DNA from 4 places in the Rossellomorea sp. NPDC077527 genome. Region 1 is predicted to be linked to each of the others. Evidence: riboswitches for the same ligand, from Rfam matches in the RefSeq annotation. Region 1 holds a riboswitch; each other region holds the start of a gene.
What was found. A riboswitch is a leader RNA that binds a small molecule or an ion and turns the genes downstream of it on or off. The one in region 1 is predicted to bind cyclic di-GMP.

Region 1 (3,564 bases):
CTCATCCACACTCGATTGTCTACGAAAATCTTGCTTACCCCACCTTTATGATCAATAAAGAGAGTCCCTCGAATATTCTATACGGCTCATGTCGAAAGCTTCATGGATTGGGACTCGATACAATGTCAGAGGCAGATAAAATCATTTCTTCATCCGCTACAAAAACCGATAGACCTCCCTCTCTATTTTTAATGGGGGATCAAATCTATGCCGATGATGTAGCAGACCCCGTATTCAAGATCATCACAAAGCTTGGTCATGAGCTGATGGGACAAGAGGAAGACCTAGGCTCAGTTGAACCTCGATTGAAAGAAGATATTTTCAGAAGTAGACTTCAACAAATCAATGGCCGGCAATATATTTCGGAACACTTCTGCAGGTTCACTTCCAGAAATGCGGCCAATCATCTGTTAAGGTTTGGTGATTATGCAGCCATGTACCTGTTATCCTGGAGTCCCTCATTATGGGAGCACGCCCATGAAGAAGGCCTGTTCAAAACCTTTCAAGAAGCATTGGATCAGGATGAAATCTATTTTGCATTCAAGAATGAAGATTCCAATGAGCATAAAAAAGAAAGAAAACAACTTCAGGACCGGTACCAAAAGCAGATGAAAGACCTGGCTAATGTAATGGAAGCAATATACTCTGTTAGAAGATTATTAGCGAACACACCGACCTATATGATATTTGATGATCACGATATTACTGATGATTGGAACCTGACACAGGAGTGGAAGGCAGGGGTTTGGAATGCACCATTAGGGAGACATGTCATCAGTAATGGTTTGTCATCCTATTGGCTTTTCCAAGGATGGGGTAATGAACCTGATACCTATACCCATTTCGGCCAAATCATGCAAACCTATTTTGACTCTCTTCACCTTGGGGCACTCCCTCACAAGAATTGGGTCCATTCCCTATGGAACTATGATTCTTGGCAATTCACCGCCCCCACTGCACCACAAGCCGTTTTTCTTGATACTAGAACACAGCGGGATTATGCCAATAAACCAAAACCGGTAAAGGTTGGGGTGCGCATAGATGAGGGGCAACTTGGACCAAATCTACTTAATTCAGAAGGGTGGAACACGATAGGGGCCAAGCTGAAAGAATCCGGGTGGAATTCAGGTGACCCCCTGATCCTTGTATCTCCCTCCCCCCTTTATGGAATTGGTTTAATAGAGAACTTTCTGCAGACCTACATGCTTCCTTTAAGTACACTTGGGTTTCCTGTGCAAAGCAACTTTGATCTAGAAGCTTGGAAGTACAACGGAATGGGCTTCAACGCATTCCTTCAACATGTATCTCTTTGGAATCCAAGCGACTGCATGATTTTATCCGGTGATGTTCATTCAGCTTCATCGGTTCAATCTGATATTTCCTTTCCAGATGGACGCAGCTTGAAAATCCATCAGTTTACAAGCAGTCCGATAAAGAATATGAGTTACTCGGGATTTTCCGGAGCCCTTATAAAATTCATGGTGAGCCTGAATGCCAGAGATAGGATCAATCGCACACTCTACCGCTACTGTAATCAAGAGTTTGACCTTGTGCAAGCAGAACATGAAAACAGCGTATCCCCCGATTATATATGGAAGGAAAGCATTCGTTATCAGCCTATAAAGGGTTCTGCCCTCATTGAAACAGAGAATAATATTGGCTTATTGACTTATTCAGATGGACGTCCAGCATCCAAGGTCATCATGCCATAGCATCGGGATTCACATCAGATAAAGCTTTCTAATAAGCTGACAATCTCATAAAAGCAGATTGTCAGCTTTTTTAATACTTAATCCAGAACAGACCTTTTCTACCTATTCCCCTTACTAAAACAGATCATTTAATTTCATCTCATGATAAGATATTTTGTTTTGCAACTTCTTTTTGATCCGGCAGTCTAAACAATCTTGCAGTAAGACACGGTTGTAATGAATTCTCAAAGAATGCCATTTTCGTTTCATTTTTGATAGAATTCCAAATATCTTCATCATTCTCTCCTCCACGTTCATAAGTCGCCGGAGTCCATTTCGAAAACTGGCAAGCATCGTCCATTAGACATTAGCCCCTATAGTTTTGCGTCACCATTTTTCAATGGGTTTGCCCTTATCGTTCGAATTATGAAAGATTCTTTTCATAACACATGCAACTAAACACAGTCTTTTTACACATGCCATTTATACTACATTTTGAAGTCTACCATACTTTCGAACACCACGTTCCATATATTCCTAAAAGAATAATACATTTATCCCCTTTCACTTCACGTTAGACTTGGTCCATTCATTCAAGCACAAGAAGATTTCATCTTAGGCGGTTAGACTTTCTTATGGTTCACATCCTTCTCTTTAAAGGTTTTTTAGCCTACCTCATTATAAGGCGTCCTGCATTCAGATCCCTATGGAATGAATCCGCCTACTATCAGTTACTTATTCCTTCCGTCACCTAACTTGAGAAGGAATGTCTGAATCCTCCTCGTCATAGACTTATTGTAAAAGAAGGGAGTTGGTTTCAATGCTTGAATGGAGTGCTGCCATTGCAGCTGTTGCATTTACCATTCTTGTCGTTTATTTGATTTTGACGTTACGAAGGGTCATGAACACACTCGACGAGACGAAGAAGACACTTGCTGACACGAGGAGTGCCGTAAATGGCATTACAGAGGAAGCAGAAGAATTGATTCATACCGCCAACCAAATTTCTGTTGATGTCAAAGGGAAAATGAAAGCCGTTGATCCATTGGTCGAATCCGCACATGATGTTGGGGACATGATCCAAAGTGTGACAAGCTCTGTAAAAAGGGCCGCTTCGCAAAATCGCACACCGAAAACCATTCATACTCAGGAAAGCAAGCCGGTGCAAATTAAATTAAAATAATAAAAAGAGGCCTCGATGAAAAAGGCCTCTTTTCTTTTAGTCTATGCTTAAGCCAGTCCTGCCCTGCTGCCCGTGACCTCCCATAGCCAATAACCATGCATCAGACAAATGAAGCTATAGGAAACGGCTGCCGTAATGGACACAAGTAGTAAAGCTTTTGAAAATCGTTTATCTGGGTTGAGGTGATAAAGAAGGATGAGCAGGAAAACGGATAAAGCTCCTTTGAAGAGTAGAAACAGCCATGGATTAGTGTGATAGAGGGTATTCATAAGAGGATTGGATTCCGTTATATGTCCATAATGTAGTCCATACATTGTCAGGAATGCGTCTAAAAGGTTGAGGAGTAAGATATACAGCAGCAGATATCTCATTTAGTGAATTCTCCTATTCATTTTTATGGTGGATTTTGTCTAACAGAGCATTATATTCATAATAACATCTTTTATCGTTCTCAATAAAGAAATATCCATTCAAAATTAAAACAAACGTTTATTTAGCTTTATAAACAATAGTATTGTAAAGGATGGTGCTATTATTCAAACGTTTGTTTAAAAAATCCACATAAAAAAATCTCAACCCTACGAATAAGGTTGAGATGATGGATCAAAAGGCACGTTATCCCGTTATCCCATTAATGCTTCCTTTTCTTCTTCTCTTTCTTTCCCTTTTCATCCACCTTAATTATCACAG
Region 2 (3,564 bases), on a different contig from region 1:
GAACTGTTCACCAAGTAATTCTTTAGACACTTTTGGCGCAAGCCACAGCATTGGGAGCAGAAGGATAGAGACGGGAACAGCCGTGACCACGATAAAGTTTTGGAGTGCACTGACACTACCATCACCTATATAAAGCAGGATCGCCGCGATGGATCCCATCAGGATTGCCCAGAATACGCGCAAGGACACTTTGGGATCTCCTTCACCCGAAACCGCCATGGCAATCGTATAAGACATGGAATCCCCTGTCGTGACAACGAAAAGAATCGTCAATAATAAAAATAACGGTGAAATAATCCATGAGAGTGGAAGCTGATTGGTGATCGCAATCATGGCGGCAGGCATTCCGCCACTCGTTAATTCCTGTGAAACACTTCCTGGATTCTGCAGTTCATAAAATATCCCTGAACCCCCCACAACGGTAAACCAGAATGTGGTGACAATGGGAGCGATAATCGCAATAGCCAGTATGATTTGACGGATTGTCCTGCCACGGGATATGCGGCTGACGAGAATGGCCATCATCGGTCCATACCCTATGAACCATCCCCAGAAAAACACGGTCCAACTTCCCAGCCAGTTCTTATCTGAACGGAATGTGCTGAGCTGAACAAAGTGATCTGCATAAAATCCGAAAGAAGACACAAAGGAATCAATGATGAATCCTCCAGGACCGAAGAATAAAACAAATAGAATCAATCCAAAGGCCAATCGTACATTCACATTACTCAGGATTTGAATCCCCTTATGAAGGCCGGTGGCAGCAGATACGGTCGATACGATCACTAAACAAATGATAATCGCAAGCTGAGTCGAGAACCGGTCTGGTATACCGAATAAAGCGGATAGTCCGTAACTTGCCTGTAAACCAAGGAAGCCAATCGGCCCGATTGTACCTGCAGCCACGGCAATGATGGCAAATGCATCGATAAGGGTTCCGAGGACACTCTTTTTAAGTTTTTCCCCGAAGATCGGATACAGAAGGGTCCGGGGTTTCATCGGCATCCCTCTGTGGTAGTGCCCGTACATCATAACGACGGCACTCAAAGTCCCTAAGATGGCCCATGCGAGAAAGCCCCAGTGCATATAGCTTTGCGCCAGGGCCGGCATGATGGCTCCCGGGGTCAAGGCATTGATTCCTTCATGCATGGGTGGGACGGTCATAAAGTGATACATAGGCTCAGCTGCCGCCCAGAACACCCCTCCGCCTGCAAGTAAAGTGGCCATGATGATCGATAACCACTTAAACGTTCCTATTTCCGGTTTTTCCATATAACCTAATCGGACACCTCCGTATTTTGAGAACGCCAGATAAAGTGCTACAAGGAAATGTACCAGCATTAGTACTTGCCAGAAAGCCCCAAAGTACTTTGAAGACCAGGCGAAACCTTTATTAACAAATGCAGTGACGCTGTCCAAACTGATGAAAGCGGCGATGACGAAAAGAATGAGCAATCCACCACTGATAGCAAAGACAGGCCAATCAATTTTTGATGTGTGATGCGTTTTAGACATATATTAAATACTCCTTTATTTTTTCTTTGAAAAACACAAGTTCCAACTATCTCACAGGTGAAAAAGAGTTGTAAAGGATATAGAAAGAATTCAAAAAAGGCAATTTCTGTCACGTGATAATTTTGAAAATTACATCTTTTCACCGGTGAAAAAAGGACTATACTAAAGAGGAAGGATAAAACAAAAACTGAAAAAGGCAAACTTGTTGAAAAGCAAGGACGCAAAGCTATGGGCCTAATCGATTCGAATGGTCGCCAAGCTGCCAGGCTCCTCAAAAGAGCCAAGGCTCAGGAAGAGGAGAATGAAAGATGAGTAGATGTTTGAAATGGGTTTGTATTTGTTTGATCATGATGAGTATGATTTCTTACCCATCAACTGAAAAGGCAGCTGGTGTAGACATGAGAGGGAAAAGTACGTGGCTTTGGAATACAGTGGAAATCGTCACACAGAGAGAAGAAATCATCGACTTTTTTAGATCTCATCATGTAGATGAAGTATACTTGCAAGTGAATCCGGCAGTTGAAAAGGAATACTATCACCAATTTATCGAAATGGCGAGTGCTGAAAATATACACGTATATGCATTGGACGGAGCACCGAAATGGGCAACCTTAAAAGGACAAACTTCCCTTAATGCCTTTTTTGATTGGCTCTATGCGTACCAGCTTGAAGCAAGTGAGGCTCAACGATTTACAGGGGTTCATTTGGATGTAGAGCCTTACCTTTTACCCGGGTGGACAACCGCTTACGGGAAGACGGTGTTGAATTATCAAAAGATGGTAAAGGTAGCGGTAAATCGTTCTCATTCGCTTCAACTCCCATTAGGGATGGACATTCCATTTTGGTTTGATGGGAAAACATACAATAATGAATTTGGAAAAGGGAATCTTGCTCAGTGGGTCATTGGGCAGACAGAAGAAGTTGGTATCATGGCATATCGGGATCTGGCCATTGGAGAGAACGGGATCATAGAACTTGTCAGAAATGAAATGGATTTCGCCCAGTCTGCAGGAAAAAAAGTGAAGGTTGGAGTGGAGACAGCTCCATCTGCTGAGGGGAATTTCCTGACCTTTCACGAAGAAGGGGCGGCTACCATGCTTGATGAGCTTGCGCTGGTTGATGCGGAGTATGAAACCCATTCTTCCTACAAAGGAATCGCCGTCCATCATTACGGGAGCTGGAAGGATTTATCGGAATAAGAGAGGAGGATTGAATGATGTCGAAAGTAGCATTGGTTGCAGGGGGAACCGGCCTGGTCGGTTCCCATCTGACGGATATCCTGCTAAAGAGTCCGGAGTATACAAAAGTGATTTCCTTTGTTCGAAGGGCTAGCGGTTTGAAGCATGAAAAGCTGGATGAACGAATCATTTCGTTTGATGGGATGAAGCTTTTGCCTCATGAAGAAGTGGATGATGTGTTCTGTTGCCTCGGTACTACGATTAAAAAAGCGAAGACGAAAGAAGCATTTAAGAAAGTGGACTATGAATATCCCATTCAACTCGGTAAGCTTGGAAAAGAACATGGAGCAAAACAATACCTCGTCATATCTTCCATTGGTGCAAGCACGGGTTCTTCATTCTTTTATAGTCAGGTGAAAGGGAAATTGGAAGAAGGCTTAAGGGAACTTCATTATCCCTCCCTTCACATTTTCAGACCCTCCCTTTTATTGGGGGAGAGACAGGAATTCCGTCTTGGAGAAAAAGCGGGTGAACTTTTCTCCAGGGCCGTCCGTCCGGTCATGGTTGGCAGGTTGAAGCGGTACAGAAGTATTTCAGGCAAGCAGGTTGCGTATGGGATGTACCGCGCAGCCATAAGCTCAACCAGTGAGAAAGTAACCATCCATGAATCAGATCAAATTCAACAGCTTTAAAAAAGGGGGATACCATGAAGAGAATACTGAGAGGACATCATCTTCTGTGTACTCACGGATTTAAAGGCATGGGGTACAGTCCTGAATTTGTTCAGAAGATGGCTGAGATAGTGGAAGACATACGCAACGACAACATGGACTTTCCCATCCAGGTCGTTCAAGCTTTCGATGATGCCTGT
Region 3 (3,564 bases), 120 kb from region 1:
TTTTTTATTTGCCTTCCGGAAAGATGAGAGGTTTTAAAATGGGCCAAGGTACCTGTCCCCATGGCTCCTCCCCCTTAACAACATACAAGAACACATGTATAATCTTTATTGGAAATTACTGTACATGAAGCGTTGTATGCTAAGGGGGAATCACATATGGAAATTAAGCCTCGAGTCATTGTTGGCATCGTCCTTTTAATTGTTTTGATAATGATGATAAAGCCGATTGTTGGCTTATTTTCATATCCGTTAACTGACAAATTACAAGAAATCAAAACAAATGCAGAAGTAGAGACATACTTAGAAGAAAAGTACCAAATCGAGTTTGATGTGACGGTAAAGGTGAGAAGCATGGTAGGCAGAGATGTCACTGCATCACCTAAAGGGGAACCGGAACTCGCTTTTCACGTCCAGGGTCCTCCTTATAGAGATGACTTTCTTGATGTATATTATAAAGAACAAATTGAAAGAGCCGTAAATGATGACCCCACTCTGAAGAACGACAGCTCGTTGAAGCTAAAAATCTACTTTAACCAAAATGGTCAATTTAATCTTGAAAATGGTTTGCCAGGACTGTCAAAAATCCCAGGAAGCCCCACGTTAGTCGTATCATCCAAACAACAGTATGATGAAAAAAAGAGTAGAGAAGAAGCCTTAAAAACATTACAAAACGTCATCCACTTCGTCCAAAGTGAAAAAATGGACCTGAAACAAATAAAAGCTACCATTCTCCTTTATACTTCAGAAAAAGAATATCAATATAAATATGTAATTCCTGAATCAGTTTTTGAATCAATTAACAGTGTAGAAGCTTTGAGGGAATATGAGAGTTAGAGCCAAGGGGACAGGTCCCTTGGCTCTCTTTCCAAAATAACTCTTGGATTCAATGACTGTGGAATAAAGTCAAGAATGTACTACTGATGAGATAATTAGAAAAGTATTAAATGTAAAGCTTGTTTGAAAAACTCCTTACTGGTCCAGTGAGGAGTTTTTGGTTTAAAAAAGAACATTACTTTTAAACAACGGTATAAATATAATCATTACTATTGAAATAGATAGAAACAGAGATATGGTATGAAGAGAGATATTATCCGTGTACCAAGGTACCTGACCCCATGGCTCGCTCCTCAGAAAAAGCCAGTGTACCTGTCCCCTTGGCACCGCCCCACTCCCAAAAAACCCCTACTAATCCAACCAAAGCAATGGTATGATAGACCTAAATATGAAATTATTGGCAAACTTGTTGAAAGGCGAGGACGCAAAGCAAAGGGCCTAAAGCGTGTGCTATGGTCGCCTGGCTGCATGGTTTGTGTCTCTGTTTTTTTGCAGAGGCTTTTTATTTTGCAGATATTGGTCTGAATAAAAGGTGGACCATTCAATAATTTAGTCAGGGAAACTTTCAAATAAAAAGGAGAGATTCATATGAATGTCCTGAATATGGAGTCTTACACGAGGAAATGTGAGGAGATCAAATCGCAATTGCTGGAACTCAAAGAATTAGATCAAACTCTATCGAATACGGATTTTGAACAAGACATCATGGAAGTGATGAAGAATTTCAACGAGGATCAATTCCAGGTTGTGGTGGTAGGGGAATTTTCACGAGGGAAGTCCACGTTCATTAATGCTATGTTGGGAAAGAAGATTCTACCTTCTTCTGCTCTACCAACGACCACGATCATCAATAAAATTACTTATAATGACATCCCATCCTATCAACTGATTTATAGGGATGAAACTAACTCCCCAAAACTCATTTCAGAAGAAGAATTCAAACAAATCACTGCTCCGACAAAACCGCTGGCAGGAAATGTGGAAGCAGAAGAAAAGTACCAGAAACAATTGGAGGATATACAAAAAATCAAGTTTGCTGAAGTGGAATACCCCCTGCCTGTTCTGCAGAATAACGTGAAAATCATTGATACCCCCGGAACGAATGATGTGGATGAAGTAAGGGTGAAAATCACCCAGAATTTCATGCCGCAGTCGGACGCCGCCATTTTTGTTTTGTCCGCTAAGAAAATCTTGGCTGAATCTGAAATGAACTTTCTTAAATTCATATTAAAAGAAGATATCCAGCGTGTGTTCTTTGTCATCAATCACGCTGATGTTTTGCGTACGGATGAGAAACGTAAGAAGGTATTTGATCATGCCAAAGAAGCGCTAGCAGAGCAGTTCCCCGATACAAAAATTTATATGATTTCCTCTAAAAATGCCCTCAATGCACGACGCGTTCAGCAGGGTGAGGAAGTGAAGGGAAAGGTTCCTCCATTTGAACAGACTGGATTTGCTGAATTTGAGGAGGCGCTGGGAAGCTTTTTAATGGATGAACGGGCTGAAGCGAAGATAGAAAAACCGATCACGTCTGGAATCCGCTTGGCAAATGAAATGAAGCGGAGCATTCATATTGAGCGGCAAACTCTTTATAAAACAGCAACAGAGCTCGAGGAGGATATTTCAAAAATGAAGCCGGAGCTTTCTCGTTTCCGCCAAAGTATCGATGAAATCAGGCAGTCCTATGAAACGATGATTTTAAAGGGTAGACAGGATATCTCCCGGATCCTTCAGTTGGGTCTTGAAAATATCGCTTCCTCTGCTGTCCGCACAATCCAAGCGTATGATGGGGATTTAAACGGGGATGCCATTCAATCAAGAATGGAGTCGGTAGTAGCGCCGTTACAGTCATCCCTTCAATCAAGCGTACGTGAAAGACAGCGTGAAATTCTGCAAAATGCCCTTACTCAAGCGCAAAAGAGATATGTAAGGGAATGGGGCAAGATGGAAGAAACATTGTCAACGGTCCTTGTAACGAAACAAGAACAGTCCACTACTCTGGTAAATCACCAAGTGACATACGACACGGCGTTTGTTTCTGAGGGAGATGATTCAGTGAAAACAGGAATTGCTGCTCTAGGGGCAGGTATTGTTGGACTCAATGTCATTGGATCCATTGGTTTAGCAGGACTCTTCTTTGCTCCAATCCTGATCCCGATCGCCTTCCTCGGTATAGGAGGATTATTAAACTCCTTGTTCGGAAGCGGAAACCGTCAACGAATCATCGCTAAAGTAAGGGCGCAGGTGGAAGATCGTTACCGTGGTCAAATCCCTGTCATGATGATGGAGTTTGAGCGTCAGTGGGATGAAAATGCACGTGTTTCAGCAGAGCACTTCTTTACACAATCCAATAAGAAACTGAAAGGGATTGAAGACCAGCTTACATCTATATTGGAAAGTAAGCAGCAGGAAGAATTAAAAGCAACTGAACGGGAAGCGCAGCTTGAGCAAACAGAATGCAGAATCGACAAGGTTGTTGAACGTCTTGAAAGGATGAAACATGTAAGGGAGGTTGAACTAGTATGAGTTTTGAACAAAAGAAAGAGAACATGTTGAACGAGCTTCAATCTGTGAAAAATATGGTTTCGTCCCTTGATTTTAAAGAAATTCACAAACAAATCAATGATCTTATCAAGGATATTGAACATGATTTTCATACAGTGGTCGTTGTAGGGGAATTCAAAAACGGGAAATCAACCTTCATCAATGCTTTATTAAAAGAATCCCTCC
Region 4 (3,564 bases), 200 kb from region 1:
AAGCGTCAGGTTAAGCCTGGTGATCAGCTGCGTCTGGAAGTGGAGATGATCCGCTTTAAAGGACCGATTGGAAAAGGGAAAGGTGTAGCTACCGTAGACGGTGAAGTAGCTTGCGAATTAGAAATGATGTTTGCCCTTGGAGATAAGCAGGAATAGTTTTTTATATGAAACCGGATTTAGTGTGATATCCACACTGGATCCGGTTTTTTGTATGCTCTTTAATCGAACAGTCCCTGTTTTTAACATCCCAAATAATTTCCCCACTGTGCAAGTATATTCATTTTCAGGGAAAGCTAACAAAAGGCCAACGTAACGGTCTTACATCAAAGAACTGACAGAAAGGAGTCATATATCATGAGCAAAAGGTTATTATCGATCCTTGGTGGGTCAGCACTTGCTGCTTTCCTGCTTGTAGGGTGTAACGTCAAACAAGAGCCACCACCGGAAGACGAGGCGCCAGTCGAAGAGAATGAAAACATGGATGAAAATGGCGATATGAACGACAACGGGGATATGAATGATGAGCACTACCCTGAGTCAGAGGATAAAAACGTCCAAGGCGATAAGGATGCAGCGAAGGATAAGAACACGCCTGAAGAAGACGTTATAGAAGATGATATTGATATGAAGGATAAGGATAATAAGGACGAGTAATAGGAAAAAGCAGAGGCGACATTGTGTTGTCTCTGCTTTTTTTCCTGTTATTTGCAGAGCTTTACGTATTACTGTAAAATATAATAGTATAATATATTTTGGATGCATTACCATATTTTTCACTGTTTCACTATCTACATATCATGAAATGGTTGTGTTATAGTAAAAATAATATTGTGTATAGGATACTGATTAGGGGGTACTTTACTTACATGCTTAAAAACTTATCATCGGGTACAAAAATAAGTATTACCCGTTCAATTAAAACCTCATTTGAACAATACATGGCTTCAATTCAGTGGCAGGAAAATAAATTTGATATCCAGGACTTCATCTCTGCTTGGCGCACATACATAAATGAACATGCTTCCTGGTACAAGAACCTCAGTAATGAGACTAAAAATGATGAAGAATTTCATCAAGAATTAGCACTGAAGATCAATGAAACCATGGAGAAAATCCTATCGGAAGAACCAACGTCTCAACAAATTGAAACGCTTGAAAACTTACAGAAGCAATCTGGTACGGACTATGATTATTCTTGTAAGCTGGAAGCGAAATATTTGATTGAATTATTAGAAGAAGATAAATAACGAATTACTTAATAAACCTCGTTTCCTTTATGGGAGAGGTTTTTTTCGTTTGAAGAATCGATCAGGTCGAATAAATAATAGAAAATATTGTAATTTCATAGAGGGTTTCTCTTACTTAATATAGAATATACTTATGTACGGTCGTTCTTTAATGAGAACGATTTTGGTTGTTATATAAAATACCATAAGACATGTCTATTAGATTGTTTCAATCATAAATATAAAAGTAAGAGGTGATCATGTGTATAAAAAAATCTGTAATCGCTGTACAAGACCATCCTATAGCAGTGCAGAAACAGGTGAATGGCTATGTCCTGCCTGTAAGATGGATTTATCCGATCTACCGTTTTACCACCCTACTCATTATCAAAACATCAATGAAAAAGTTGTGCCTCTCAAGAAAAAGCTAGAAAAGTATAAGAATATTTCTATATAGTTTTTTCGACATAGTTCCCTGCAACTACTCTAATGAATGAACTTTGTGTATAGTGATTGTCGGAAAATAGTTTAAAATGTAAGAAATTAGTGTAAAGTAAATTAACAGAATAGACAAAAAACAACACGATGTCAAAGTGTTTATTAGTATAATGAGAGTAGTTCGAATGGAAGAGTCAGACAAAGGCAAACTCATTGAAAAATGGGGACGCAAAGTCACAGATCTAAAGTTGAAAAATAGGCATGGCTTCATGATGAACGAAATGAATGGATGAGGGGAATGTGTTTATTTGAAGACTATGATGGCTGGACTGCCTGAAATACGTAAAGGTATTTTGGGAGGGGAAAATGATGACAAATCGTGAACTGGATCTAGAATGGATGGAACTAATTAAACAAGCACTTGACGCCGGGATTTCAAAAGAAAAAATCAGGGAATTTCTTCACAGCCAGTCCCCGGGAAAGAATACCGAGTACAAAGTGATTTAATATAAATAAAGTCTTGCGAACCTTCTCGCAAGACTTTATTTATTTTCTAATTTCCACTTATTAAATTCAATGAATTCCCGAAATTGCTCTTTGGAAATCCCTGAATCCATAGCTTCTTCAGCAATCTTTAGCCACTCATGATCAATATTTTGATCTTCCGGCTGATCATACAGAAGTGCATCTATTGGAATTCTTAAAGCAGCCGACACTTTCTCCAGAAACTGAATGGAAGGGTTTTGTTGAAGGTTACGCTCTATAGAACTCAAATATGACTTAGCGACACCTGCTTTTTCAGAGAGCTCGGTCATCGACATTCTCTTTTCTAATCTGTATCTCTTAACTCTTTCTCCAATCACTGGGGACACCTACCTTGGACTTCCTGAGAGAAGTCACAATATTAATTCCAATTATATCATAAAATTCTTTGTGGACATTACCTAATCTCGTACTATTAAACGCTAGGCTTTGCCGTAGCAGGAATCCTCGGCTTCGACACCATCTTCTCGCGGAACTGACGAATCAATTCTTCACCGGTATACCCTTTCTGAACTAAGTCATCAAGTAATATTTCTGCATATTCATTCCGCTGTTTCTTTAACTTTCCTTCAAACATGATGCTAATATGATCATCCATCTCCTTGATGCAGCGGATGGACATCATGAAAGCTGCCGGATCATTGGCTTTATGAGAAATCACGACCTGAATCTCCAAATCTTCCTTACTTTGCTGGGCACCTTGAAAGAACTCGATGTATTCATTCGATAAATACGTTTCGACAAGCCACGTTTTCTGTCCGTCCTCTTTATTGATAATCAGACCGTCCACAAGCTCAAAGTCACGTAGTTCATCATTTTCCACCACTTGCAGTGAAATCACTTTAAAGGTTTTCATGAACGAACATCTCCTATTTAAAGGTTTTACCAAATTATATCATAGGGCGAAATGTTTCCCTAATACATTTCCCTATGAAAAAAAGGGTGAAACTTGTAATTTTATGTATTTATCCCTGTTTTTGATCAAAAATCATGAAATCTCCCTAGGGGAATTTTCGAAATTCAAGCCCTTTTTGCTTCGAATTTCGGAAATTCACTATTTTACAAGATTTGCCTTCTGGTTGTAAGATGAAAACACCTTAACAGAAAGGAGGAGCCGGATTGATCAACCAAGTGACCCTGGTGGGGAGGCTGACGAAAGATCCCGAAGCAAGAAAAACGATGGAAGGAAGATCTGTACTTAGTGTAACCATTGCCGTAAACCGCCCATATAAAAATCAGCAAGGTCAGGTCGATACGGACTTTGTGCTCTGCACGATTTGGAACCGCGCGGCCGATAACACGGAAAAATACTGCAGGAAAGGATCCGTTATTGGTGTGACAGGAAGGATCCAAACCC

Region 2: it holds a riboswitch for cyclic di-GMP, as region 1 does, so the genes downstream of both, ACIGG7_RS00895 (amidase) here and ACIGG7_RS17110 (hypothetical protein) in region 1, are expected to answer to the same signal.
Region 3: it holds a riboswitch for cyclic di-GMP, as region 1 does, so the genes downstream of both, ACIGG7_RS17520 (dynamin family protein) here and ACIGG7_RS17110 (hypothetical protein) in region 1, are expected to answer to the same signal.
Region 4: it holds a riboswitch for cyclic di-GMP, as region 1 does, so the genes downstream of both, ACIGG7_RS17895 (anti-repressor SinI family protein) here and ACIGG7_RS17110 (hypothetical protein) in region 1, are expected to answer to the same signal.

The regions. Positions count from the first base shown of each region.
Region 1 covers NZ_JBITVL010000005.1:3,294-6,857, forward strand. The annotation lists gene ACIGG7_RS17105 (metallophosphoesterase family protein) at 1-1,712, shown strand, start outside; gene ACIGG7_RS17110 (hypothetical protein) at 1,852-2,052, opposite strand; cyclic di-GMP riboswitch class I at 2,027-2,112, opposite strand; gene ACIGG7_RS17115 (DUF948 domain-containing protein) at 2,512-2,874, shown strand; gene ACIGG7_RS17120 (DUF5658 family protein) at 2,922-3,245, opposite strand; gene ACIGG7_RS17125 (pullulanase) at 3,506-3,564, opposite strand, start outside.
Region 2 covers NZ_JBITVL010000001.1:191,813-195,376, forward strand. The annotation lists gene ACIGG7_RS00890 (BCCT family transporter) at 1-1,515, opposite strand, end outside; cyclic di-GMP riboswitch class I at 1,701-1,782, shown strand; gene ACIGG7_RS00895 (amidase) at 1,824-2,714, shown strand; gene ACIGG7_RS00900 (oxidoreductase) at 2,729-3,385, shown strand; gene ACIGG7_RS00905 (DUF1284 domain-containing protein) at 3,400-3,564, shown strand, end outside.
Region 3 covers NZ_JBITVL010000005.1:124,452-128,015, reverse strand. The annotation lists gene ACIGG7_RS17525 (hypothetical protein) at 157-834, shown strand; cyclic di-GMP riboswitch class I at 1,224-1,306, shown strand; gene ACIGG7_RS17520 (dynamin family protein) at 1,423-3,360, shown strand; gene ACIGG7_RS17515 (dynamin family protein) at 3,357-3,564, shown strand, end outside.
Region 4 covers NZ_JBITVL010000005.1:203,646-207,209, reverse strand. The annotation lists gene fabZ (3-hydroxyacyl-ACP dehydratase FabZ) at 1-156, shown strand, start outside; gene ACIGG7_RS17905 (hypothetical protein) at 355-654, shown strand; gene ACIGG7_RS17900 (hypothetical protein) at 867-1,247, shown strand; cyclic di-GMP riboswitch class I at 1,858-2,001, shown strand; gene ACIGG7_RS17895 (anti-repressor SinI family protein) at 2,031-2,171, shown strand; gene ACIGG7_RS17890 (helix-turn-helix domain-containing protein) at 2,207-2,527, opposite strand; gene ACIGG7_RS17885 (YwpF-like family protein) at 2,623-3,063, opposite strand; gene ACIGG7_RS17880 (single-stranded DNA-binding protein) at 3,327-3,564, shown strand, end outside.